DNA from 3 places in the Erysipelothrix larvae genome. Region 1 is predicted to be linked to each of the others. Evidence: predicted binding sites of a transcription regulator. Region 1 holds the regulator's gene; each other region holds the start of a gene.
The links. The regulator Rex, encoded in region 1, represses fermentation and respiration genes when NADH is low (regulators of the CRP and FNR family bind a similar motif). The targets are predictions, from matches to a motif close to GTGAANNNNTTCAC.
Positions count from the first base shown of each region.

Region 2: a site for Rex is predicted at 6,853-6,866, ahead of adhE (bifunctional acetaldehyde-CoA/alcohol dehydrogenase). Genes of this name have one in related genera too.
Region 3: a site for Rex is predicted at 7,007-7,020, ahead of AOC36_RS09260 (flavocytochrome c). Genes of this name have one in related genera too.

Region 1 is NZ_CP013213.1:744,292-752,809, reverse strand. It holds gene AOC36_RS03435 (ABC-F family ATP-binding cassette domain-containing protein) at 1-215, opposite strand, end outside; gene AOC36_RS03430 (N-acetylmuramoyl-L-alanine amidase CwlD) at 215-1,537, opposite strand; gene asnS (asparagine--tRNA ligase) at 1,554-2,936, opposite strand; gene AOC36_RS03420 (redox-sensing transcriptional repressor Rex) at 2,957-3,586, opposite strand; gene tsaD (tRNA (adenosine(37)-N6)-threonylcarbamoyltransferase complex transferase subunit TsaD) at 3,656-4,648, opposite strand; gene AOC36_RS03410 (GNAT family N-acetyltransferase) at 4,642-5,067, opposite strand; gene tsaB (tRNA (adenosine(37)-N6)-threonylcarbamoyltransferase complex dimerization subunit type 1 TsaB) at 5,076-5,636, opposite strand; gene tsaE (tRNA (adenosine(37)-N6)-threonylcarbamoyltransferase complex ATPase subunit type 1 TsaE) at 5,633-6,049, opposite strand; rRNA gene rrf (5S ribosomal RNA) at 6,146-6,259, opposite strand; rRNA gene AOC36_RS03390 (23S ribosomal RNA) at 6,356-8,518, opposite strand, start outside.
Region 2 is NZ_CP013213.1:1,714,314-1,722,831, forward strand. It holds gene AOC36_RS07985 (DUF6431 domain-containing protein) at 1-347, shown strand, start outside; gene AOC36_RS07990 (ISL3 family transposase) at 481-1,956, shown strand; gene AOC36_RS07995 (hypothetical protein) at 2,228-3,877, opposite strand; gene adhE (bifunctional acetaldehyde-CoA/alcohol dehydrogenase) at 4,087-6,723, opposite strand; gene AOC36_RS08005 (aldose epimerase family protein) at 6,906-7,739, opposite strand; gene AOC36_RS08010 (hypothetical protein) at 8,102-8,518, opposite strand, start outside.
Region 3 is NZ_CP013213.1:2,043,752-2,052,269, reverse strand. It holds gene AOC36_RS09300 (ATP-binding cassette domain-containing protein) at 1-276, shown strand, start outside; gene AOC36_RS09295 (hypothetical protein) at 875-1,231, shown strand; gene AOC36_RS09290 (hypothetical protein) at 1,307-2,437, shown strand; gene AOC36_RS09285 (ABC transporter ATP-binding protein) at 2,439-3,305, shown strand; gene AOC36_RS09280 (hypothetical protein) at 3,292-5,655, shown strand; gene AOC36_RS09275 (hypothetical protein) at 5,769-6,050, opposite strand; gene AOC36_RS09270 (hypothetical protein) at 6,090-6,272, shown strand; gene AOC36_RS12240 (transposase) at 6,272-6,538, shown strand; gene AOC36_RS12680 (zinc ribbon domain-containing protein) at 6,646-6,828, shown strand; gene AOC36_RS09260 (flavocytochrome c) at 7,263-8,518, shown strand, end outside.

The DNA of each region.
Region 1 (8,518 bases):
TGGTCTAAAAAGCCCACCTTTGATTTTGAATTCCAGTAAACATTTCCTTTGTCAAGTGTTTCTTGACCATTTAAGACTTTAAAAAGTGTAGTTTTACCTACACCGTTTGCACCAATGATTGCGACTTTTTCCCGCTCATTGATGCTTAGATTTAAATTCTTAAAGACGTCCTGACCTCCAAAAGCTTTGTCAGCGTCTTTGACTTGTACAATCATTAATTTTCTCCACCAATATTCAACTGATCAAGGATTCCTTGTGCAGTTGCTTCTATTATTTTATCTTTTTCAGTTGACCACACATGATAATCATCACCATCGGTGAGATACCCATATAAAAGTGTGATGCCATACATTCCATTACGAAAATCTTTCGCAAACCCCTGTAGTTCACTAAAGTCTTCATCCAATAAACCAGATCCTGTAAACTTACCGCCAGTTTCTCTCACTACATCGTTGTAATCAAACCCAGACAAGCTGCTCGTACGGAAAACACCATTGATATTGTCTCCATCATCGTAAGGTGTTGTTTGAAGGCTTGTTGAGCGTAGTAAGCTGTTTACAATAGAGGTTGATAAGCGATTGGATGCATGATTTGAGAATAGACTCATCATTCCCCGATCCATCGAAGAACCACTGGTTCCCAGTTGAAGTTGAATGTAGTATTTTGCCTTGAAATTATAGGCATCGTAAATCCGCCCACCTGCACCAAAAACATTGACCGGTGTGATATTATCCCGTGCAATTAATACACGCAATCCATGGGATTCTAAGATACTTTTGATTTCAACTGCTGCTGTATACATTTCATCACGTTCAATAAACTCGCCATAGGTATTTCCAGGGTCAGATGTCCCGTTGTATTGAATTGAACCGCCTGCAGGATCCAGAACGATATCGTATTCTTCTTCAGCAGGTTGTGCTGATTTTACTTCCAAAAACACATAGTTTTTATTCAGAACTTTTTCTTCACCAATATCAAAGAGATCTTGGGTAGCGTGAATTGTCGCATTATTAACAAGACCATCACGAACAACGGTTGAAAATGTATCAGTCAGTGTTGCATCCGACACTAAAGCATAGTGTTTTAAATCCGCTAAAACATCGACATCATAGAATCCTTCTGGCAATGTATCCAGTGGAATACGCATATCAAGATTGCTACCAAATAAGAACGTAAATTGCTCTTGTGGCTTACAGAGATTTGTTAAGGTTACAGTTCTTCCAATCATTGGGTCTGCAGTATTAAATGAGAACGCGTTTTGATAGAGAGTTAACGACTCTCCGTAGACACCATAATCATTCATTGGAAGGGTCTCCATATTTTTTAAGACTTCTTCTTGACGTTTTTCAAGGAGTTTTCTAGAATCATAGTCATTGAGTCCACAAATTGCATACCCCGTTTCTTGGGGTGTTTCATTTTTGATTAAAGTCGCAACAATGATATACATGCCTAAAGCAAAAAGAACTACAAGTGGTACAACCACTTTGTAGTTTAACTTTTTCTTTTGCTTTGGTACATAGTTGGGGCGATACATCATTCCTCAACTCCTTATGTTAATAGTCTAAGTTTTTAGGTGTACGTGCAAATGGCACAACATCACGAATATTTGCCATTGCAGTAATGTACATTAAGAAACGCTCAAACCCAATCCCGAATCCTGCATGCTTTACACCGCCGTAGCGACGTAAATCTAAATACCATTCAAGAGATTCCTTGTGTACGCCCATCGACTCCATACGAGCCTCTAAAACGTCCAAGCGTTCTTCACGTTGTGACCCACCAACAAGTTCGCCAACTTCTGGGACTAAAAGGTCACATGCAGCAACTGTTTTGCCGCCTTCATTTACTCGCATATAAAATGCTTTGATATTTTCTGGATAATCTGTTAAGAATACTGGACCCTTAACAACGGTTTCACATAAATAACGTTCATGTTCAGTTTGTAAATCAGAACCCCATGAAACTTGAGTTTCAAAGCGATCATTGACTGCTTCAAGAATTTCAATGGCTTCTGTATACGTCATCCGTTTGAAGTCTGACACTAAAAGTGATTGAAGCCGTTCCATGAGTGATGTATCAATACGCTCATTGAAGAATTTCATTTCTTCTGGTGCGTTTTCTAATACATATTCAATGCAATATTTAACCATGTCTTCAATTAAGACCATCGTATCTTCAAGATCTGCAAACGCGATTTCTGGTTCAATCATCCAGAATTCACTGGCATGTGTCCGAGTATTTGAGTTTTCAGCTCTGAAGGTTGGTCCAAATGTATATATATCTCTAAATGCAAGTGCAAACGCCTCACCATGAAGTTGTCCTGATACGGTTAAATTCGCATGTTTTCCAAAGAAGTCTTTGTCATACTTATCATCGCTACGCGTTGTAACTGTAAATGATTCCCCAGCACCTTCTGCATCATTACCTGTAATGATTGGTGTGTGTACATAGACAAATCCTTGGTTTTGGAAGAACTCGTGGATTGCCATAGACAATACTGAACGAACTCTAAACACCGCTAAAAATGAGTTAGTACGTGGACGCAAATGTGCAATCTCGCGTAAATACTCATATGAGTGACGTTTCTTCTGAAGTGGGTATTCAGGACTGCATGATCCTTCCAATACGACTTCAGTCAGTACAACCTCAAAAGGTTGTTTTCCTTCTGGTGTCAATACGAACTTCCCAGTAATGGTCACAGCTGTTCCTGTGTTATACTTCGCTATTGTATCAGCATCTTCAAGTGATGATTCATATACGCACTGAGCATTTCTGAAGTATGTTCCATCATTCAACTCGATGAACCCAACATTCTTACCTTTACGATTGGTACGGATCCATCCTTGTAATTGAACATATTCTATTGAATCTATTTCAACGTCTGTGCCATATGAAATTAAGTCATAGCACTCACGTACAGTCATATACGAAATCATAGCTCTCTCCTTTTTTACGATTACCTAAAACTATTGGTTTGGAAAATTAATTCCTGAATAGTAGACACCACATCTACTGTTTTTACGATTACATGTTTTGGTACTTGAATGTGTTCACTTGAAAAGTCAACAATCCCCACAACACCATGTTCAACCAGTTTATCAACGGTTTCTTGAACATTTTTTGAAACAGTAAGAATGGCAATACGACAGCCCTCTGGCATGCGTAATGCTAACTCACTCATGTGATAAATTGGAATGTCTGATACTTCCCCAAGCTTATTTGGATCAACATCAAATGCACACACTATTTCTCCCACAACATGATTCCAACGGTTATAATTCAAAATTGCACGGCCAAGGTTACCGGCTCCTACTAGGACAATTTTTTCATCAAAACTGACACCCAGTAACTCATCGAATGTATTAATAAGGGTTTCTACATCGTACCCATATCCTTGTTTTCCAAGTGATCCAATAAATGAAAAATCACGTCGGATTGTTGTAGATTCGATGTCCACAAATAAAGATAGTTCTCTTGAAAGAATTCTTTCAACGCCCATACTTTGTAATTTTCGTAATGCTTTGAGATATACTGGATATCGTTGCATTGTTGCTTTTGGAACATCATATCTATTATTACTATTCATTGTCATCACCACCATATGGTAATCATATCACAAACTTATAGTGGTTTAAATGTGATAAATAGAAAAAAATCACAAAGTCATGTTAGAAAATGACGAAATATCACAACTTCCTGCGGGTCTTAATCGCGCTGCATCAAAGGCTGCAATGCCAATCATAGCCGCTTGATCCATGCACGCCCAAAGAGGGGGAACTAAGATATTAATATCCCCAACCTGTTGTTTAAGTGCTTCTACATTCTCACGAAGATGGGCATTGGCTGCAACACCCCCAGCCAAGACAAACGTCTTCACATCATAAGTGCTCAGTGCATGCTTAACTCGTTTCATGAGTGTTTCTACAGCCTTGTGTTGAAAAGCATAGGCAACATCATTTACGTTAAGCTCACGTCCTTCACGGGCTTCTCTTAACATAAGCTGACGAACCGCAGACTTTAATCCTGAAAATGAGAAATCTATAGGATTCTCTGTCTTTACATTGGGTAACGTATAGTGTGGTTGGCCTTGTTTTGCAAGCTTATCAATAATTGGGCCCCCTGGATAACCCAGTCCTAATTGACGCGCAACTTTATCATATGCCTCACCCACTGCATCATCTTGAGTTTTACCAATCACTTCAAACTCATAATCATTATACATCATGACAAGTTCAGTATGGCCTCCCGATACAACCAGCGCCATCAAAGGGTACTCAAAAGAACCCACTAATTTGTTGGCATAGATATGCCCTGCGATATGATGCACAGGAATCAGTGGTAAATCAAGGGACCACGCAAGTGTTTTTGCTGCCATCATCCCCACATGAAGAGACCCAATTAATCCAGGGCCTTGAGTGACAGCAATTGCATCTAAATCAGCAAAGGTCTTCTCTGATTTAACAAGTGCTTCCTTAATGACAAAATTAATGTTTTCGATGTGTAAGCGTGATGCGACTTCTGGAAATACACCACCAAACTCTTTGTGAACATCGATTTGCGTTGCGACAATATTGCTGAGTACATTTTCATCTTCAACAATCGCAACGGATGTCTCATCACAACTTGATTCTATAGCTAAAATTAACATACGTCACCTTCTTTTTTCATAATGATTGCATCCCTATTACGCCCGTAATAGTGTCTACGAATATAGAGTTGTTTAAACCCAAACTTCGTATAAAATGCGATTACTTCTTTGTGCTTTGAATTGACTTCAAGAATTGATGCATTCCCACCACGCTTGATAACCTCATCCCAATAGGCTTGTAAAAGCAGAGTACCTAATCCTTTTCCTTGAGCATTTTTAGATATCACAATTTGATAAAGATCAGAACTGTCTACAAGCATCTTTCCTAAAACAAAACCGACAAGTTGATCATCAAGAATTAACACAAATGCGATGGTATTAAAATCCAACAATTCTTGTTTGTAAAGTGTCTCACTCCAATTTGATTTAAGTTCTTCATCCTGAAGGATTTGAATCCCTTCCAAATCAGAAATAGTCATTTCTCGAATCATGATAAATACCGTGGGACTAATACATCGGGATTGGATATCAACGCCCAAGTATCCCTTAACTCAAGCATATTCTCACAAATATTGAGATACTGTGTTTCTTGTTCAAGTAAATGTGTGTCGCCATAAAATGGACCTGCAATGGTTTGAAGCTCATCCACCATATAGATTCGTTCTTGATCAACAACACCCGCATGAATATACGCACCAAATACGCGTTTAGATCGTGCATCAATAAAAGCAAAGCCATCCTTTTTTCCTACCAGTGATGCCAATGTATCGACTGTATACAGATTAACATTGAGTGTTAATGCAAGAACCTTCGCAAATGTTAACCCAATACGCATCCCGGTATAACTACCCGGTCCATCCGTGACACACACTTCAGAAATTGATGCTTTATCAACATTATTACGCTTCAACAGCTCATCAATTGCACACACAAGACGCTCAGAATGTTTCTTTTTAAGTACCTCTTGAATTGAATCAATCAACACACCCTCTTTTGCAATACCAACCGCACAGATAGAATGTGATGTATCAATCATTAATGTAATCATAATTTCCGCCCTTCTAATGTAATCTTTCGCGTTATTTCATCGACTTCTTCAATCGATACGAAAAAATCATAGTCAATATCATCCGATATAAAATTGCTCCATTCAATCACAACAACAGCATTGTCATCCATGAGATCATAAAGGGCTAAACTGTCTGCATTAACATTCTCAAGTCGATAAGCATCGATATGCTTGAGGTCTAATCGTCCTTCATATTCTTTTAAAAGTGTAAATGTCGGACTTGAAATTGTATCTTCAATATCCAATCCTAAAGCAATACCTTTGGTAAAGGCCGTTTTCCCAACACCCAACTCACCCGTTAAGGCTATGACACATCCTGTATGTAATCTTGAAGAAAATGCCTTTCCTAATTCAATTGTCTCTTGTAAATTATGTGTTATATATTCTTTCATATTCAATCTCCATGTACCAAATTATATCATAGCTTCACAGACTAAACAAACGGATAACTATAAAAAAAAGAACCCTCAAAGTGAAGGTCCTTGATTAACTGGCAATGAGCTATCTTAACTATGGCAGGCATAGCTATTGTCGCCGCTAAAGTGCTTAACTACTGTGTTCGGGATGGGAACAGGTGTGACCACTTCGCTAGAATCACCAGATCAAATTGAGAGAATCTCTCAAAACTAAATAATAGAAAGTCGATTGATAAGTTGACGTTGTATCCTTTCGGATGTGTTGTTGTTTATAAGACGTTTGTGATTAAAACCTCGATCTATTAGTATCAGTCAGCTCCATGTATCGCTACACTTCCACCTCTGACCTATCAACCTGATAGTCTTTCAGGGATCTTACTTCTTACGAATGGGAAATCTCATCTTGGAGTTGGTTTCATGCTTAGATGCTTTCAGCGCTTATCCATTCCATACTTAGCTACCCAGCGGTGCTCTTGGCAGAACAACTGGTACACCAGCGGTATGTCCATCCCGGTCCTCTCGTACTAGGGACAGCGCTCCTCAAATTTCCTACGCCCACAACAGATAGGGACCGAACTGTCTCACGACGTTCTGAACCCAGCTCGCGTACCGCTTTAATGGGCGGACAGCCCAACCCTTGGAACCGGCTTCAGTTCCAGGATGCGATGAGCCGACATCGAGGTGCCAAACCTCGCCGTCGATATGAACTCTTGGGCGAGATTAGCCTGTTATCCCCAGGGTAGCTTTTATCCGTTAAGCGACGGCCCTTCCACGCGGAACCGCCGGATCACTAAGCCCGACTTTCGTCCCTGCTCGACTTGTAAGTCTCGCAGTCAAGCACACTTCTGCCTTTGCGCTCGTCGATTGATTTCTGACCAATCTGAGTGTACCTTTGGGCGCCTCCGTTACTCTTTAGGAGGCGACCGCCCCAGTCAAACTGCCTACCTGACACGTTCCCGGATCCGGATTACGGACCGCGGTTAGAACTTCAAACATACAAGAGTGGTATCCCAGTTGTGACTCCACGTATACTAGCGTACACGCTTCACAGTCTCCCACCTATCCTGTACATGTAGGCTCAAAGTTCAATATCAAGCTACAGTAAAGCTCCATGGGGTCTTTCCTTCTAGTTGCGGGTAACCGGCATTATCACCGGTACTAAGATTTCACCGAGTCTGCTGCCGAGACAGCGCCCAAATCGTTACGCCTTTCGTGCGGGTCGGAACTTACCCGACAAGGAATTTCGCTACCTTAGGACCGTTATAGTTACGGCCGCCGTTCACTGGGGCTTCAGTTCAATGCTTCGGATTGCTCCTAACACATCCCCTTAACCTTCCAGCACCGGGCAGGCGTCACCCCCTATACTTCGCCTTGCGGCTTTGCAGAGAGCTATGTTTTAGTTAAACAGTCGCTTGGGCCTCTTCACTGCGGCTCTACTCTTCATAGAGCACCCCTTCTCCCTAAGTTACGGGGTCATTTTGCCGAGTTCCTTGGCAACAGTTCTCTCGCTCACCTCAGGATTCTCTCCTTGCCCACCTGTGTCGGTTTTGGTACGGGCCACCATACAATTATCGCTAGAAACTTTTCTTGAAAGCTGGCATCAACACCTTCGCTACTTCCTCACGGGTTCACTCCCCATCACGCCTTTGCATTGATGTGCGGATTTGCCTACACATCTGCTCCTTCGCTTGGACGCACTCTTCCAGTCGTGCGCTGTATCTAGCCTTCTCTGTCATTCCTTCACTTGTATTGTGGGTACGGGAATATCAACCCGTTGTCCATCGACTACGCTTTTCAGCCTCATCTTAGGTCCCGACTTACCCAGGGAGGACGAGCCTTCCCCTGGAAACCTTAGGCAATCGGTGTGTCAGATTCTCACTGACATTTCGCTACTCACACCGGCATTCTCACTTCTATACGCTCCAGCGCTCCTTACGGTACACCTTCAACGCTGTATAGAACGCTCCCCTACCATTCATATTACTATAAATTCGCAGCTTCGGTAACATGCTTAGCCCCGGTACATTTTCGGCGCAGGGTCACTCGACTAGTGAGCTGTTACGCACTCTTTCAAGGGTGGCTGCTTCTAAGCCAACCTCCTAGTTGTCTGTGCATCCCCACATCCTTTTCCACTTAGCATGTATTTTGGGACCTTAGCTGGCGATCTGGGCTGTTTCCCTCTCGTCTATGGACATTATCACCCACAGACTGACTGCCAAGCATTAACCATTGGCATTCGGAGTTTGATAATGATCAGTACCCCTAGATGGGGCCATCACACTTTCAGTGCTCTACCTCCAATGGCATTCACTTGACGCTAGCCCTAAAGCTATTTCGGGGAGAACCAGCTATCTCGAAGTTCGATTGGCTTTTCACCCCTAGCCACAACTCATCCGCCAGCTTTTCAACGATGGTCGGTTCGGTCCTCCATTTGGTTTCACCCAA
Region 2 (8,518 bases), 970 kb from region 1:
TGATTCGTTATGGATACTATCCGAAAACCATAATTACTGGGCGATTAACCATTGTCGTAGAAATCGCACGTTTCTTTTGTAATCAATGTAAGAGAACTCATGCAATAATACCAAGTAACTTACTTCCCTATTTTCAACTGTCTGTACCCACAATTGAAATAATATTAACCCATGAACTTGATAGCACGCTTTTAACTGATATTGATGAATCAACATATATTCGGATAAAAATACGTTTTAACGATTATGAATCGGTGAGACATTTAAGTTATTTGGAACGATTGAATTACTTCATATTATCCACAAAACGGAATATCTATCATTCCGCCATTACTTCACCAACATGAGAAAAATAGTTTTAACTCCTCAGATTGAATATAATGAAGATGGTTATTTAAATAACAGACAATCATTTTTATATTTAGGAGCAAGATACATAATGAAACCTTATCAAAATAGTCAAAGAGAGGCAGGGTTTCTATGAACGCTAATGCCACTCTTTTAAGTAACGAAAAAATTCTTGAATTATTTAACTTAGAACACCATCAAGTCCAGAAGATTGATATCAAAGGTCAAAGTGACGCATTGAATGTGTACATTACGCTTCAGGTAGAGGAACAAACATGCCCAATTTGTGAAAGCAAAACATCCACAATCAAAGATTATTCTGAAAAGAAGCTTCTCCACTCACTGGTAACACATATACCCTGTTACATTCGTTACCGTGCACGACGTTATAAATGCACAACGTGTAATAAATGCTTTTTTGAACACAATCCATTTGCGTATCGAAATATGAAGATTACTCAGCTGACCGTATATAATGTCCTGAATGATCTTAAATCGCCACATGAAACGTTTACCACAGTTGCCAATAGATATCGGTTATCTCCCACTACAGTATCATCTATTTTCGATTCCCACGTTTCTGTCTCCAGACAAAAACTACCCGCTTATCTGCTTATTGATGAATGTTATGCGTACCACAGTGATCGCAGTGATTATGTATGCGTTCTTATTGATGCAATGACAAAGAATATCGTAGATATATTACCGTCCCGTAAGAAACAAGACTTAGTCGCGTATTTTAGCCAAATCCCCCTTGAAGAACGCAAAGGAGTCTTAGGTATTGGAATCGACATGTGGTATAGCTATAGAGTCGTCGCAAAACAATTCCTTCCAAACGCGTTTATCAGTGTTGATCGTTTTCATGTTTATAGTGATTTAATGAAACGTATCGACTCTATTAGGGTAGACACTATGAAGAAACTAAAACCTCCTAAGAACTGGAAGCAAACAGAAGATAAAGTCAAAAGACAAGAATATTATAAGCGTGACCAGCAATACTATCTGCTTAAAAAGTTCAACTGGTTACTCTATAAAAACCCCAAAGCAACAACCACAGTTAAAGATAAGAAATACAATATATTTGATCCAAATGTACCGAAACAACGCAATAAGAAATTGGGAAAGTTTCTAAACCTTTACGACATAATAGACCTAATTCTTCAAACGAGCAATGGCCTTGAAGATGCATATAACATGAAGTTCTTACTCGATCAATTCTTCAATGAATCAAAAGCTGAGAATGCACACGAGAATCTGAACACACTCATCAGAGTGATGGCTCAGAGTAGAGTTGCATCAATCGTTGATTTTAGCCGAACTTTAGGAAAGTGGAAAAATGAAATTGTCGCAACTTTCAATAAAGTAGAAAAATGCACAAAGGTCACAAATAAGAAAACAGGAGAAACCCATTATGAAGTTTCCATAACACACATAAACAGTGCGTTGATTGAGAATCGAAATCGCATAATCAAGCAAATAAAAAACAATGCAAGTGGCTATCGTAATTGGGAGCGGTTTAGGAATCGTGTGTTGTATGTGCTTAATGAAGACGCAACATATCGAATTAACCCAATAATTAAAACAACCTATGACAAAGGACTCTCTTAAGAAATGACTCATTATTGATATACTATAACAAAAAGAGGGAAGCTATAGTCATGTGCGACTACGCTTCCCTTTGGTCTTTAACAAACTTGTTTGGGGTAACTTACTCCCCAAGTTATTTTATATCATTTTCTGAATTATCCCCAAGTTATTTCAGACCGCCCAAGTAAGACTGAGTGGGATTCCTTGGGAAGTATCATCTTAACGCTCTCTGCAACGAATAATCGTTAAACTTTCGCATAAAAAAGACGATGCTGTCATCGTCTTTTGTTTGTTATTTGGTTTGGATCCATAATGCAGGTGCAAATGCAGTTTTTAAATCAGAGAAATGTTCGCGCCATATTGTACCATTCGATTCGATTGTTCCAGCGAAGTTTACAAAGAAGGAAGGGCTTCGAAGCCAGTATCTACTAGACTTCACCAGTAATTCTTCAGATAATCCATATGCATTTACATCCGACATACTGAGTGAAAATGCTGTTTTTTCTCCTTTTTTGTCAACTAATGTAGGTGCATCTGTTCTTTTATAACAGTCGGCGTTACCAGTCATGGGAACTTCTACATCCCATGATACAGGAAGTACTGATTCATGATCAGTATGATTTTTGATAATTTTATCATAGAACGCTTGATCAACAATCTTTAAGTAACTGTCGTTATAAATTGCTGGTTCACTAGTATTTGTAGCATGGCTATATGGAAATTTTTCATTTCCATTCACTGCAAGAATTTCCATGGAGTTTAGCACTTCCATAGATACAACATCCTTGGTCATAATAAGTGCTGCTTTTGTGGTTTGATCAATATACAAGATAATAAACGATTGATCCGCAAATGTGATGGTATCGCCAACTGTTTTGCCTTGAAGGTCAAACTCTATTGTTTCAGTGTCATCATTGGATCCTTTCAACATTCCGAGAATGTCTTGATTGGCATCGGTCCAAAGGTCTAAATCTTCATAGGACACTGCATCCAAGTAAACGTTAATATCATAGTTTGCTTTACCGTTAGGTTGTTTTACAAGACTTACGGATTCTAAGAAGTTAGATGTCATGGTTGTTGGAACCGTAGCGGTTGTACTATGCTCAAGTGGTTGTCCCCAATACACCCAGCCCTCTTCGCTGTGTGTATCAATAATCCACTTGGAAACAGGTTGTAGACCATCTTGTATCCATTCATCTACGGTGATTACCTGGGAGCCAAGTTGCCATGCTACGTACTCATCAAAGACCCGATCAGTGTCTGTCCATGTTTTGATGGTATAGTTGTGTTCATTGTTGTTTTCTGGCAGCGCGTCATGTTGTGAATCACTCTGTGCTGAATTGGATTGATTCGTTTGACCTTCCACTAAAGAAACTGGATTGAGATACTCAACATCCATTACAAGAAATTTGCCGTATTGACCGTTAGGATCATGTGCGTCGGTTCGTATGTAAACATACTCTTGGGCATCAAAGGCAGTTTTAATTGTTTCCAAGATATTCATACACGATGATCCACTAGAGGTGCATGAATGTTTGATTGATTGTAAGTATCCTACAGCTTGAGATGATGAAGTAAATTTCATAATATCGCCTTTTTCATCCACCATATAGCGATGGTCACTGTATATGTATTTCTGCTCACTGATTTCCATAAATTCTCTGAATTGGATGCGTACGTAGGCATCATCATAGATTAGGGCATTATCATCTGCTTTATCACCATTACGCACTGCGACACTTTTCGTAATCTGTTGATCTATGCCCCATTGTGTGACTTCTGAGAAATTCTCAACAAGTGTGACATTATGGTGTGCTACTTCAGTACTGAATTGATTGGTCTTATGTTGGTTGATATCGCGCCAAGCGTAGGAACCTGTTAACAAGAGTGATATTGCTAATAGAATCGGTGTGAATGATTTTTTCTTAAACATTTTTTTCATCGTATATTCTCCTTAATCGGTTACCCTTTTTTCTACTAACATTGTACCAATTTATAGCGGGTGTCTTTTTTGTATATTTTTATCAAGTTGAAAAATGACATCGTTTGTTTATGAATGATGAAAATACGATGGATTTCTTCGTGGTGGGATTTGTAAATGAGGCATATAAAAAAACTGAGTTTATTAGGCTCAGTTTTTGTTAAAGCTATTTATTTTGCTTTTGGTTTTGCATAATATGATTTGTTTAAAATTTCAATCATATCTGTAACAATTGGCAAGCGTGGGTTACATGGTGAACATTGATCCTCGTATGCAAGGTATGCAACTTCTTCCTTGTGTGCTTCGAAGTCTTCAACAGCAATTCCTTGTTCTTGAAGGTTCATCACAATTCCACAACGCTCTGCAAGGTCATGACATGCTTTTGCATAGCTTTCAACACCTTCTTCAACAGTGTCTGCTTTGAGTCCTAAGATACGTGCTAACTCAGCATAGCGCTCATTTGCACGGTATACATTGTACTTAGGCCATAGTGATGGTTTTTCTGGTTGTGTTCCGTTGTAACGAATTACATGAGGCATCAAGATTGCATTGATACGTCCGTGAGGTACATGCCAACGTCCACCGATCTTATGTGCAAGTGAGTGGTTGATTCCTAAGAATGCGTTCCCAAACGCCATCCCTGCAAGTGTTGATGCATTATGCATTTTTTCACGTGCTTCAAGATCGTTTTTACCATCTTTAACTGCGCGCTCTAAGTATTCAAATACCATCTTAACAGCTTGAACGCAGAGTCCATCTGTAAAGTCGCTTGCGAAGTTTGAAACAAATGCTTCAGTAGCATGTGTTAATACGTCTAACCCTGTATCTGCAGTTACAGATGCTGGTAGGTTTGTGGTAAAGATTGGGTCTACGATTGCGATTTGAGGTACCATAGCGTAGTCAGCCAATGGATACTTCTTGTTTTCTTTCTTGTCTGTGATAACAGCAAATGGTGTTACTTCACTACCTGTACCAGATGTTGTTGGGATACATACCATTTTCGCTTTACGCCCAAGTTCAGGATATTTGAATGCACGTTTACGGATATCGATGAATTTTTGTTTTAGATCATTGAAGTCGATATCTGGTTGTTCATAGAAGATCCACATACCCTTCGCAGCATCCATTGGTGATCCACCACCAAGTGCGATGATTGTATCTGGTTTAAATGATTGCATCATTTCGAATCCTTTACGTACTGTTTCGATTGATGGATCTGGTTCAACATCTGTAAACAATTGGATGGATACAGCGTCTCTACGTTTGTTGAGTTGATCAATGATCACGTTTGTGAATCCTAAGTTAACCATTGATTGGTCTGCTACGATGAATACACGTTCAACATCAACCATTTCTGTTAGGTAACGAATTGAGTTTCTTTCGAAGTAAATCTTTTGTGGAACTTTGAACCATTGCATATTGTTGTTACGTCTCCCTATCTTCTTAATGTTTAATAAGTGAACTGCACTAACATTATCGCCAACTGAGTTATGACCATATGATCCACAACCAAGTGTTAATGAAGGGATGAATTCGTTGTATACGTTTCCGATTCCACCAAATGTTGATGGTGAGTTCCAGATAATACGAATTGCAGGTACTGCTTTACCAAAACGCTCTGAGATTTCTTTTGATTTTGTATGAACTGCTGCAGAGTGTCCTAGTCCATTAAATTCAACCATTTCTTTTGAAAGGCGAATTCCATCGTCGGTATCCTTCGCTTGGATTACTGCTAATACTGGAGAAAGTTTTTCACGAGTGAGTACTTCTTGAGGTCCAACAGACTTACATTCTGCAGCAAGAATTGATGTATTTGCAGGAACTGTGATTCCAGCTTGTTCAGCAAGCCATGTTGCATCGCGTCCTACGATTGCAGGATTCAATACAGCATCTTTAAAGTTTTCGTCAACTGAAGCAACTCCGAATAGGAAGCGTTCGAGTTTCGCTTTTTCTTCTTTATTTACAAAGTATACGCCATACTTCTTAAGACCATCGCATACTTGTTTGTACACTTCTTTATCAGCGATTACAGCTTGTTCAGAAGCACAGATCATCCCGTTATCAAATGCTTTTGATAATGCGATATCGTTCACTGCTTGGGCGATGTCTGCAGATTTTTCGATGTATGCAGGTACGTTACCAGCTCCAACTCCAAGTGCAGGTTTACCACATGAGTAAGCAGCGTGTACCATTGCGTTACCACCTGTTGCAAGAATTGTCGCAACGCCTTCATGTTTCATTAATTGGTCTGTTTTTTCTTTTGATCCACGTTCAATCCATTGCACACAGTTTTCAGGAGCACCTGCTTTAACCGCAGCATCTAATACTACTTTTGCAGCAGCAACTGAACATTGTTGTGCAGATGGGTGGAATGAGAAGATAATTGGGTTACGTGTCTTTAAACAAATTAGAGATTTAAAGATTGCTGTTGATGTTGGGTTTGTTACTGGAGTAATACCACATACAACACCAACTGGTTCAGCGATTTGAGTAATTCCTGTTACTTCATCTTCATGAATGATTCCAACAGTTTTTAAGTTACGCATATTATTTGTTACGTATTCAGTAGCAAACATGTTTTTTGTCGCTTTATCTTCGAATACACCACGTTTTGTTTCTTCAACTGCTAACTTAGCAAGTGTTCCGTGGGCATCAATCGCAGCGATACATGCCTTAGCTACAATGTAATCTATTTTCTCTTGATCGAGCTCCATGAACTCTTGGAGGGCTTTTTGACCCTTCTCAACGAGTACATCGACTTCGTTATCAATTTTTACTTCTTGTACTTTATCTACTTTTTTCGTCATACTTTGTCTCCTTGTTAATCAATTCACTAGTATCATATCAGTTATTATTTTTTTCACAAATAATATATGCAAATTAATTCGCATATTTTTTACAATTTTTTCCATGTAAGAATTGTAACCGCTTTGCTTGTGAAAAATATCACTTGTTTTGTTATTCTTTATGTTTTCATCACAGAAATCATTTATACCTCAATGGTAGTACTCCAATTTTTTTGTGATTGTGGCTCAATCTTTTCAATACCAAATTTATGATTTAGGATTTTATCATGATCGATCCGATCCCCAAATCCTGCCCATGGTTCCAAGCAAACAAACGGTGCTTGGGTTCCATCTTCAAGGGTTGGTGTCCAAATTCCAAGATGTGGATATGAGCGTACATCCATCGCAAGCTTACGTTTTCCATCATGAAGGATTACACGGTGTACTTCTTCAAATACCAAGGTCATGTTTTCATACGTCATCATATCAAAATCAACACGATACCCATCGAATTCAGTTTCACCATTACAATACGGTCCATCAAAGGTATATTGTTTAAATGGCTTAGGTCCTTGTAATTCAATATATGCGTCTTTTGATTCGACGATAAATGCCGGATGATATCCAAAGCTGTAATACATATCTGTTTCCCCTGCGTTAACAATGGTCGCATCGATTAATAAATTTCTTCCCAATAATGTATAGGCTATAATCACCTCAAAATCAAAAGGATATACTTCACGGGTCTTATCATTACTCATGAATTTTAGTGTACATGCTGTTTCAGTTTGATCCTCTACGCTAAAATCACTGTCTCGTAGGAACCCGTGTTGAGATAATGGGTAGGTTTTCCCGTCAACACTGTATTCATTATCTAGAAGACGTCCTACAATCGGAAATAAAAATGGTGCCACACGATTCCACCATGTTGCATCTTTATTCCATAAAATCGATTTCCCATCCACTGTAATGGATTCCAAACTTGCACCTTTAACAGTAATTTCTGCGATTACTTCATTATTTCTAATTTTAATCATTGGTTCCTCCTTATATATTCACAATTATAATTATATAGGAATTACCTAGGTAACACTATGGTTTTCATAAACTCTTCACGATGATTCACAAAGATTTCGTATACATTTCAAGTAATTTTATGATACAGAAAAAAAATATTCACACTTTTGTTTATATCGAGATAATTTCATAAATGATGAGTTCTTCATAATATCCTTACAGGAATTGCCTTATTCAAATAAAAATGAATACACTAAACAACAGATAAACAAGGCAATTCTTATAAAGACACTATAGACCTATTTGGGATAAAACAATAAAGGAGCATAGTAGAAATCTAGTATGCTCCTTTATTGATTAATGCTTTTTGATGATTGTTGTATTAATCGCCAATTGAGATCCAAAGTCCTGGACGAACATAGCAAGGCTGATCATACGGTTTACTACTTCCTGGTTTACCATCACTATAGATATTTGCGGCAACGAACGAGCTATTAGCTGGGCTTCGCAACCATGAAGACAATCCATCAACGATAGTCGCAGGAGCTATTTCATAATAATTTATATCTGAAACACTCAGAGCAAATGCAGTCTTAGTACCTGTTTGGCTAACATAAGAGTATGCGTAATCCTTAGTTTTCCAATCGGTGTATATACCCTCATCTTCTTCTACTTCATAATTTGCTGGAAGAACATAAGCATTGTCTGTATGACTCTTGATGTAATTGTTGTAATACTTTTCATTTACTTCTTCAAGATATGAACCCTCATAACCTTGATAATTAGCGCCTGTTTTGTT
Region 3 (8,518 bases), 1.2 Mb from region 1:
GTTATCTCGGATGTTGAAATGATTGCAGACCAGATTATTGTGATGAAAGATGGACAAATTCTGTCGATAAAGAATCAAGAAGCACTGATTAATGATACAAATGTTTTTGAATCGTATGAATCCTTTGAGTCAATCAAAAATGAGGATGATTCTGCGAAGTTTGTGAGCGCAATGGCTACATCAAACGGTTTAAAGATTCGCTTTATTTCAAAACTTTTACATGAGAGACAAGTCCAGACAACCCTTGATGATGTGTACATTGATTTGTTAGGCTGACAGTTTAAAATATTTTGTTCAATATTGATTGAAACGAGAATAATGGATTTATGGAGAAATTGAATTCTTAGAAAGTAAGGATTTATAGGTAGCAGAATATGTGTGAATATGCTTTATTCAACGCTTTTAAATGTTTACCAATGTATCCATTGAACTGTTGATTGTCACTTCAAAGATAATCGTAATATTAAAAATTTTTTTCGCAAATAGTGCCACACTTTATTTGTAAATGCTGATTGAATCTCAGCTCGCTACGGCATTTTTTCTTTCATTTATGCCTTTGAAAATAAGATAAACCAAACACTTTAAAGAGGGAGTTTAGAGAGAAACTGTCTCTCCCATAGTAATTGTGTTGGCTGTCAAAACCCCATATAAAGTTTAATATTCAAACATATATTATTTATTGAAGTATATTTAGTTCATTATTATACCGTTAATATAGAGCAAAATTACTAATTATTCACCTTGATATGTGAAATCTGTTGAAATTAAGTAAAATAAATACAAACCACTTAAAAAATAGCGTGATAGTACTACATATTTTTTGGAAGATTAAGTATAATAGTTTTAGGAACCATAGCATAAGGGTACAATTTTGATGAGCAAAACTAAAAAGAAATTACTTGGAACAATTCTTTCGTTAACAGTTTTTCTATTTCTTTCACAAAGTGTAAGTGCTGCAACTGATACATACGAATATTTGATTAACAAAGTAAACGACACTACTGCAACTGCATCCATAAAGTCAAATAGTCTAAGTACTGCATTGATAGTAATTCAAACCACATGGGCATATAAGGGCTCAACTATGTTACAGCGTACAGCATCAGACAATAGTGCAGGGGACGGTTTTGAGTATACGATGATAACATTCACTTCTGGTTATAAAATCGCACGTGTTAAAGGTGAATTTTCTTATGGAAATATCAGGCGAGTCCTGGATAAAAGTTATTAATTAATCTGTAAACTAACTAACAAAAACAGCTATAGTCCCTTGTTAACTAGATACTTTGATAAGGAGAAGTGCTCTATGAAAATAAAAACAAGTGTGCTCGTTGCATTTTTATTGCTTACTGGGTGTAGTAAAACAGAAGAAAAGCCAATTGACCCCACAATTTGGGGTTATGATTATAATATAAACCAATTAAGTGGTTCTTTTGCAGCGATGAGATCTGCCACCGAAAGTGAAGAGGGTATTTACTTTGAAATTTTAAACACGGATTTTGTGCAAATCAATAATACTTTCATGTTGGGTTATGTTGATAAAAAGACTAATCAATTTTCAATTGTTGACGCTAGTGGCGATGCGAAATGTTCGTTTCAGTCACCAGAATCATGTACTTCATTTTCAGAAACCGATTACTATCAACTAAACTATTATAATGGCTATTTATATTACGTTAGTGATAGTGTTAATGATGCTGGAATCATATCAGAAGTACTAATGCAAATGGATTTGGATGGTAACAACAGGAGGCAAGTTGCGGTACTATCTGAACGTAAACCTGATGAATCATCATTCACTATGATTTATCATAGGGGTTATGTTTATTACACATATGGCGGCACTAAAGTCAACCGTATTGATATGAGTGACTGGAGTCTTGAGGAAATAGAAGGCGGAACAGGTCTTCGACTTATATCGGCCTCCGGTAATGAAGTATTTTTGAATGCCACAACATTCACTGATGAAGACAAGACTAGTAGTAATGCAATTATTTCGTTGAATACAGAAGACAATCAGTTATCACTCATCGATGAAAATCTATCCCCTTATCAAAAGGAGAATGATAAATATGTAACCTACGTTGAAGCAACCAATTCAATGAATCTCTATAATTCCAGTATCAAAGAAACAGTGTACATAAAACCAGCAACAGGCAGTGTTATCATGCAAAAAGATTACTTTGTGATTGGGAATTTAGCTGATGAGCCTGAAGATATTTTCCTTTATGATATTGAAGGAAATATCTTGTCGACATATACAGAAAAAGAAGACCTCAGACTCGTTGGGTTTGTGCAAATAGTAGCTGATGATTATTACTATGCGTATCGATATGGGCAAGATTATATGGAGTTTATAAGAATACCAATCCAAAACAATACATTTGGTGAAGCAGAAATTATCGCAAGTTGGCCTTGGGGCTTATTGAGTCACTAATATGGAACTTCTAAATCTAACAAATGTGTCAAAGAAATTTAAAGAAGTTCAGGCACTAAAAGATGTTTCTTTTACCATGAAGCCAGGTATATATGGGTTAATTGGGCCCAATGGTGCTGGTAAGAGTACGTTGATTCGGCTCATTGCGACACTTGATAAAGCTACATCAGGTGTTATTTCTTATGGTGACAAACATATTTGGGATATAAAGGAATCGTATCGTTCTTTAATTGGACTTATGCCACAAAATCAAAAAGGTTATGGTAATTACTCGGGACTCGCTTTCATGTATTATATGGCGAACCTAAAGGGAATTTCAAAACAAGAAGCGACAATACAAGTCAATGCCTTGGTTAAGCAAGTTGGACTTGAAGAAAGTATTAACCGGAAGATTAAGACCTATTCAGGTGGCATGAGACAGCGCTTGATGTTTGCGCAATCCTTATTGGGTGATCCGAAGATCATCATTCTTGATGAGCCAACCGCAGGACTTGACCCATTTGAACGGATTCGGTTAAGAAATTATATCAGTGAAATTGCAGAAAATCGTATTGTATTAATCGCAACCCATGTCATGCAAGATATTGAGTCCATTGCAGACAAAGTTATTTTACTTAATAAAGGGAATATTGTGTTTGAAGGTACAGGCTTTGAACTTTTAGAGACATTGAAAGGCAAGGTTGTAGAAAAGTTTATTGAAGTCCATGAGTTACCAAATTATCAAAGTCAATACCGCGTTTCAAGAGTATACAAATACGAATCCAAGTATTTGATTCGCTATATTGATGAAACAGCACAAGGGGATAAAACACCTACTTTTGAAGACGCATATCTATACTATATGGTGGATTATGATGCTAATATATGAGGAGCTAAAAAAGCTGTGGTCACAGCGTTTCATTAGGGGAGTCTTATTGATTTCGCTCTTTCTTTCAGTAGGAATGATGTATATATCAAAGACAAGTTTAGAGAAAGACTCGGTAAATATTTCGGCATATTCGGAATTAAAGGACAACTATGATTCTTTGGAAATAGATGTCGCTACACAGGAAATAGCGCATGAAATAGAGACGCTTAATCTATATATTGATTATGAAACTTATATAGCACTTCCTGATATTGCTGAGAGTATGCGTCAAGAATACTATAATGATGCATTTATGACAGAAAGTTTTATCCAAGACTATCAAACATTTGTAAGGGATTTTGATATCAATGAGACTTTAATGCTCTATCAAGCACTCTTTGATTATTATACAATGATTCAAGACTTTCCAAGGTTTGTTGAGGATTCGATCAATGTCATTGAAGCCATGGAAAACCAACCTTTTTGGAAAAACTACTCTGAACAAAGAAAGGACTACTATAGTAAACAAAGTGCATATTTTGAGAACCTAAGGGGAGTGAGTTTGTCATCTGAGAATCATAAGGGTGTTGATGTGCTTTTAGGTACAAATCTTGAGCCAATCCTGATAATTGTGGGAATATTTATCTTTTTATCTGTTTTTGAAATAGACCATACAACACAGATGAATGATCTATTATTGATTACCAACAAAGGAAGAACAAGAACAACCATCGCAAAACTTATTGCAGGGACAATGAGTTTGTTGGGGGTCTTTATATCCATCTATGCCTTGCTTATCCTAACAAATCAACTCATTTTTAGTTCTATCAACTGGCTTGCACCAATCCAATCTTTTCCATCTTTGGCTTATAGTTCTTTTAATATGTCTTTGGGTCGATGGTTTATGTGGATGGTGTCTGGGCAATTTGTAGGCATGCTGGCGTTGTCATTTTTGTTTGGATTACTCTATCAAGTTATTCCAAATCGTATACAAGCGGTATTCTCTTTCCTCTTGATTTTTTCATTCAGTGCAGGGTTATACTTCACCATTCAAGATACCATGATGCTTGTTCCTTTCAAGTATCTAAATGTTTATGCGCTTATTCAAGCAAGAGACCTATTCCAATCATATTCAATAATTGAGACATTGGGTTTTTCCTTATCAAAAATTAATTTTATATATGGAGTGGGAATTATTATATGCATTATTGGAACAATCTGCATTATCGTTTTGCGCAATGCGCAATTAAAACCACAACTTTCGATCAATTTAAGATTTGATAAACTTCATGCGACTATTGTACCAAGATTGAAACGGTTTGGATTTGAGTCTTACAAAGGTTTCATTATGCAAAAGGGATGGCTTGTGGTACTCGTAATCGGTCTGTATTTGGGAAATATCTATATCGGAATATATCAAGGACTCAATATCAAGACACTTGATGAAAAACTTGTTGAGGTTTATCGTGAACATGGTGGAGAACTCAATGAAGAGAAGATATTGTGGATTGATACGCAATATGATTTTTATGATAACTTAAATAAACAATTGAGTCTAAACGCAAAAGCATACAAAGATCACACGATTACAGAAGAAGCATATTACGACTTTATAAATGAATACCTATCACATTCAGTTGATAAGGCGGTTTTCAATCAATTCTATGACCATTACATAACGAATAATTCAGAAGAACTCGTCTATCCAAATGGATACCAAGCATTGTTTTCTATTAATACAGAAACACGAGAATTTAGAAATGCATTACTACTCATTGTCTTACTAGTACTCGTGTTATCACCCATTATTGCATTTGATTATGAACAAGACCCAGATGGGATTGCTACCATCACGAAAAAGGGTAATTTACCCCTTTTCAAAAGTAAGATTAAGCTTGCTTATCTCATTGCATTCGGAGCAGTTATCATAGTATCACTTGTTGACCTTTTTACATTCTCTTCGATATATACCATGGATGCATGGCAAAGTACGTTCCAAAGTATCTTACCAAGTGATTTCAAAATAAGTAACATACCAGCTTGGGTACTGGATCTAAAACTGTGGCAATACCTGCTTCTAGTTTGGGTTTTAAGACTCTCTGGAGCAATATTTTCAACCAGCATTATTCTATGGATATCCTCTAAATTTACGTCTATAGTTATTGTATTTATTATGACAGGGGTTGTGTTACTCCTTCCATTACTTATGATACTTATTGGGATACAATCTTTTGAAGCACTATCATTGCATAGTCTACTAATGGGGAATGGTTCGATATTTAATGGGACCTTCTTAACATCACTAATTGTCTATGGTTTCATAGCCTTAATAAGCAACTATTCACTTTATATCTATTATAAGAATCGGTGAATAAACTGTAGCAATTAGACTTTAAATGAATGTTTAAATGCTTAATCAAAGGGTTTTGAGGCAATGAAATCAAATAATGAGGGAATGCTATATTGGTTATATTATTCTGGTGATTATGATTTTTCTTTTTGGCATTTAAAATGGTAAATACCAGTATAATTTTGCTTAAGTATTGAAACGATGTTTGCAGAGAATGGTGTATCAAATATCAAACTATGTTCACCAATAATGAGAGAACTGTTATCAGGAAAAATATATGTTCCGCGTTCATAGTCTGAATTTGGGAAAGGTTCTGCCATAGTTTGTTCAAGGATAGTTTTATCACTGAATAAATTAAGAATCGTTGTGCCATCTAAAAACATCATTAATGTAAAATTAGGGACATCAAACTCCAAAAACATTTGTCCAATTATATTCAGAAGAAGACTGTGACAGTGAACCCCATAGAGATGCATCGCCACACAAAAGGTGTTATTAAATCCGCGACGATATCAAGGAGTACAACAGGAATCTATCACGTCTCACTCTTAGTCGAAGAAACAATCGAGCACCTACCTAAGACGGGGTCTGAGGTTGGGATTGATCTTGGATTGATTGCTTTTGCGGTACTCTTTTGATGGAACACGGATTTTTAAACCCACGGTTCACGAACCAAGAAGCACAAACACTGAAACGAGAACAACGTAAGTTATCAAAACGTAAAAGGGAGGCAAAGAAACGGGGTGTCCCGCTGAGTGAAGCTAAGAATTACCAAAAGCAAAAGTTAAAAGTCGCACGAATCCATGAGAAGATCGCAAATCGACGCAATGATTTCTTAAACAAGGTGAGTAAGGAGCTAATCGAGAACCATGATGTGCTCTTTTATAGAAACCTTAAAAGTTAAAGAAATGATGAAGACGAAGCGGGTTTCAAAGAGTATTGCAGATGTGTCGTGGTCACAATTTGTGGCAAAGCTAAAAATACAAACCCGGTTGGTATGGGAAAAAAGTAATCAAGATTGATTCCTGGTATCCGTCCAGTCAGCTGTGTTGTCACTGTGGACATAATGATGGAAAGAAACCACTGGAGATACGTCAATGGGAATGTTCCAACTGCAACATCACACACGATCGTGATTTGAATGCAAGCATCAATATCCTGAATGAAGGATTAAGACTTTCGCATCAATCCTAAGAATGAAAAACAATAAACCGATGGGACATCGGGGATAGCTTGATAAATAAAAGTGACCGCTGGTCGACAGGAATGTCGATTAAGTTTGCTTTGTTCTCAAGAAGCCCTCACTTCGAGCGTATGCTAAGTGGCGAGTAGTTCACGAAGTAATGGGTAATAATGATTCCAATGAAGTTTGGTGGATACTTTCAGGTGTCCTCTTCTAAACATCAGATTAAACGATACGATACGGTTTTGAAAAATGCTAGAAGTAAGATGGGTGTTTCAAAAGGATTCTGTTTAAATATCGTGAAATGTTTGCTGTTCCTAACAAAATTCAGCGCATTCTTGGATTATATGTTGATTTTGTGAATAAAATATTAAATGAGTGCCAGAAAAAAGGTGTATTGATATGTATTTGATGTATGATTTTATAAAAGGGGGGAATTTTACTAATGAAAAAATTAATGTGTATTTTGGCTGTGATTCTATTCGTTATCACAGGATGTGGTAAGTCAAATACCACGGATAAAGACAGTGACGAGAAATCGAGTGCTACTTCATTTCAAGGTGCTAAACTTGATACGTTAAAAGACGCATATGATGTAATTGTAATCGGTGCAGGTGGTGGAGGAATGTCCGCTGCAATCGCTGCAAAAGAAGCAGGTGCTGATACTGTCATCTTCGAAAAGATGCCAGTTGTTGGTGGAAATACTTCTAAGTCATCGGCGGGGATGAATGCATCTGAAACCAAGTTCCAAAAGAATGAGGGAATCGAAGATTCAAACGATTTGTTTTATGAGGAAACGCTCAAAGGTGGGAAAAACACAAACGATCCTGAATTGCTTCGGTTCTTTGTGGATAATTCATCAAGTGCTATTGATTGGTTGGATTCAATGGGAATCACATTGTCTAACTTAACAGTGACTGGGGGAATGAGTGTGAAACGTACTCACCGCCCCGCAGATGGATCAGCAGTGGGACAATATTTAGTCAAAGGACTTTTAGAGAATGTTGAAAGCAGACAAGTACCTATCTTCTTACAAGCTGAAGTAACAGAACTTGTAAAGGAAGGGAATGAGATTGTTGGCGTCAAAGTAACCTTCAATGGCACAGAAACAAAGACCATCAAAGCAAAAGCAGTAATCGTGGCAACAGGTGGTTTTGGTGCTAATGCAGATATGGTTACACAATACAATCCATCACTTAAAGGATTTGTTACAACCAATCAAAAAGGATCAACGGGTGATGGCATTGTCATGATTGAAAAAGTAGGTGGTTATGCAATAGATATGGAACAAATCCAAATCCATCCTACAGTTGAACAAAAAACATCGTATCTGGTTACAGAAGCTGTGAGAGGTGAAGGTGCAATCTTAGTGGCTCAAGATGGCAAACGTTTTATTAACGAATTAGAGACACGAGATACTGTGTCTCAAGCCATTATAGGATTGGATGATCACGCTGCGTACCTTGTATTTGATCAAGGTGTTAAAGACCGCGTTAAAGCAATCAATACCTATGTTGAAGCAGGATTTGTACTCGAGTCCGACACACTTGAAGGCCTCGCTGAGAAAATGAATGTAGATAAAGAAAGCTTTACAACCACACTGGAATCGTGGAATCAATCAGTTGCTTCTCAAAACGATACGGACTTTGGACGAAAAACTGGAATGGATCATGATTTAGGTACTGGACCATATTTCGCAAT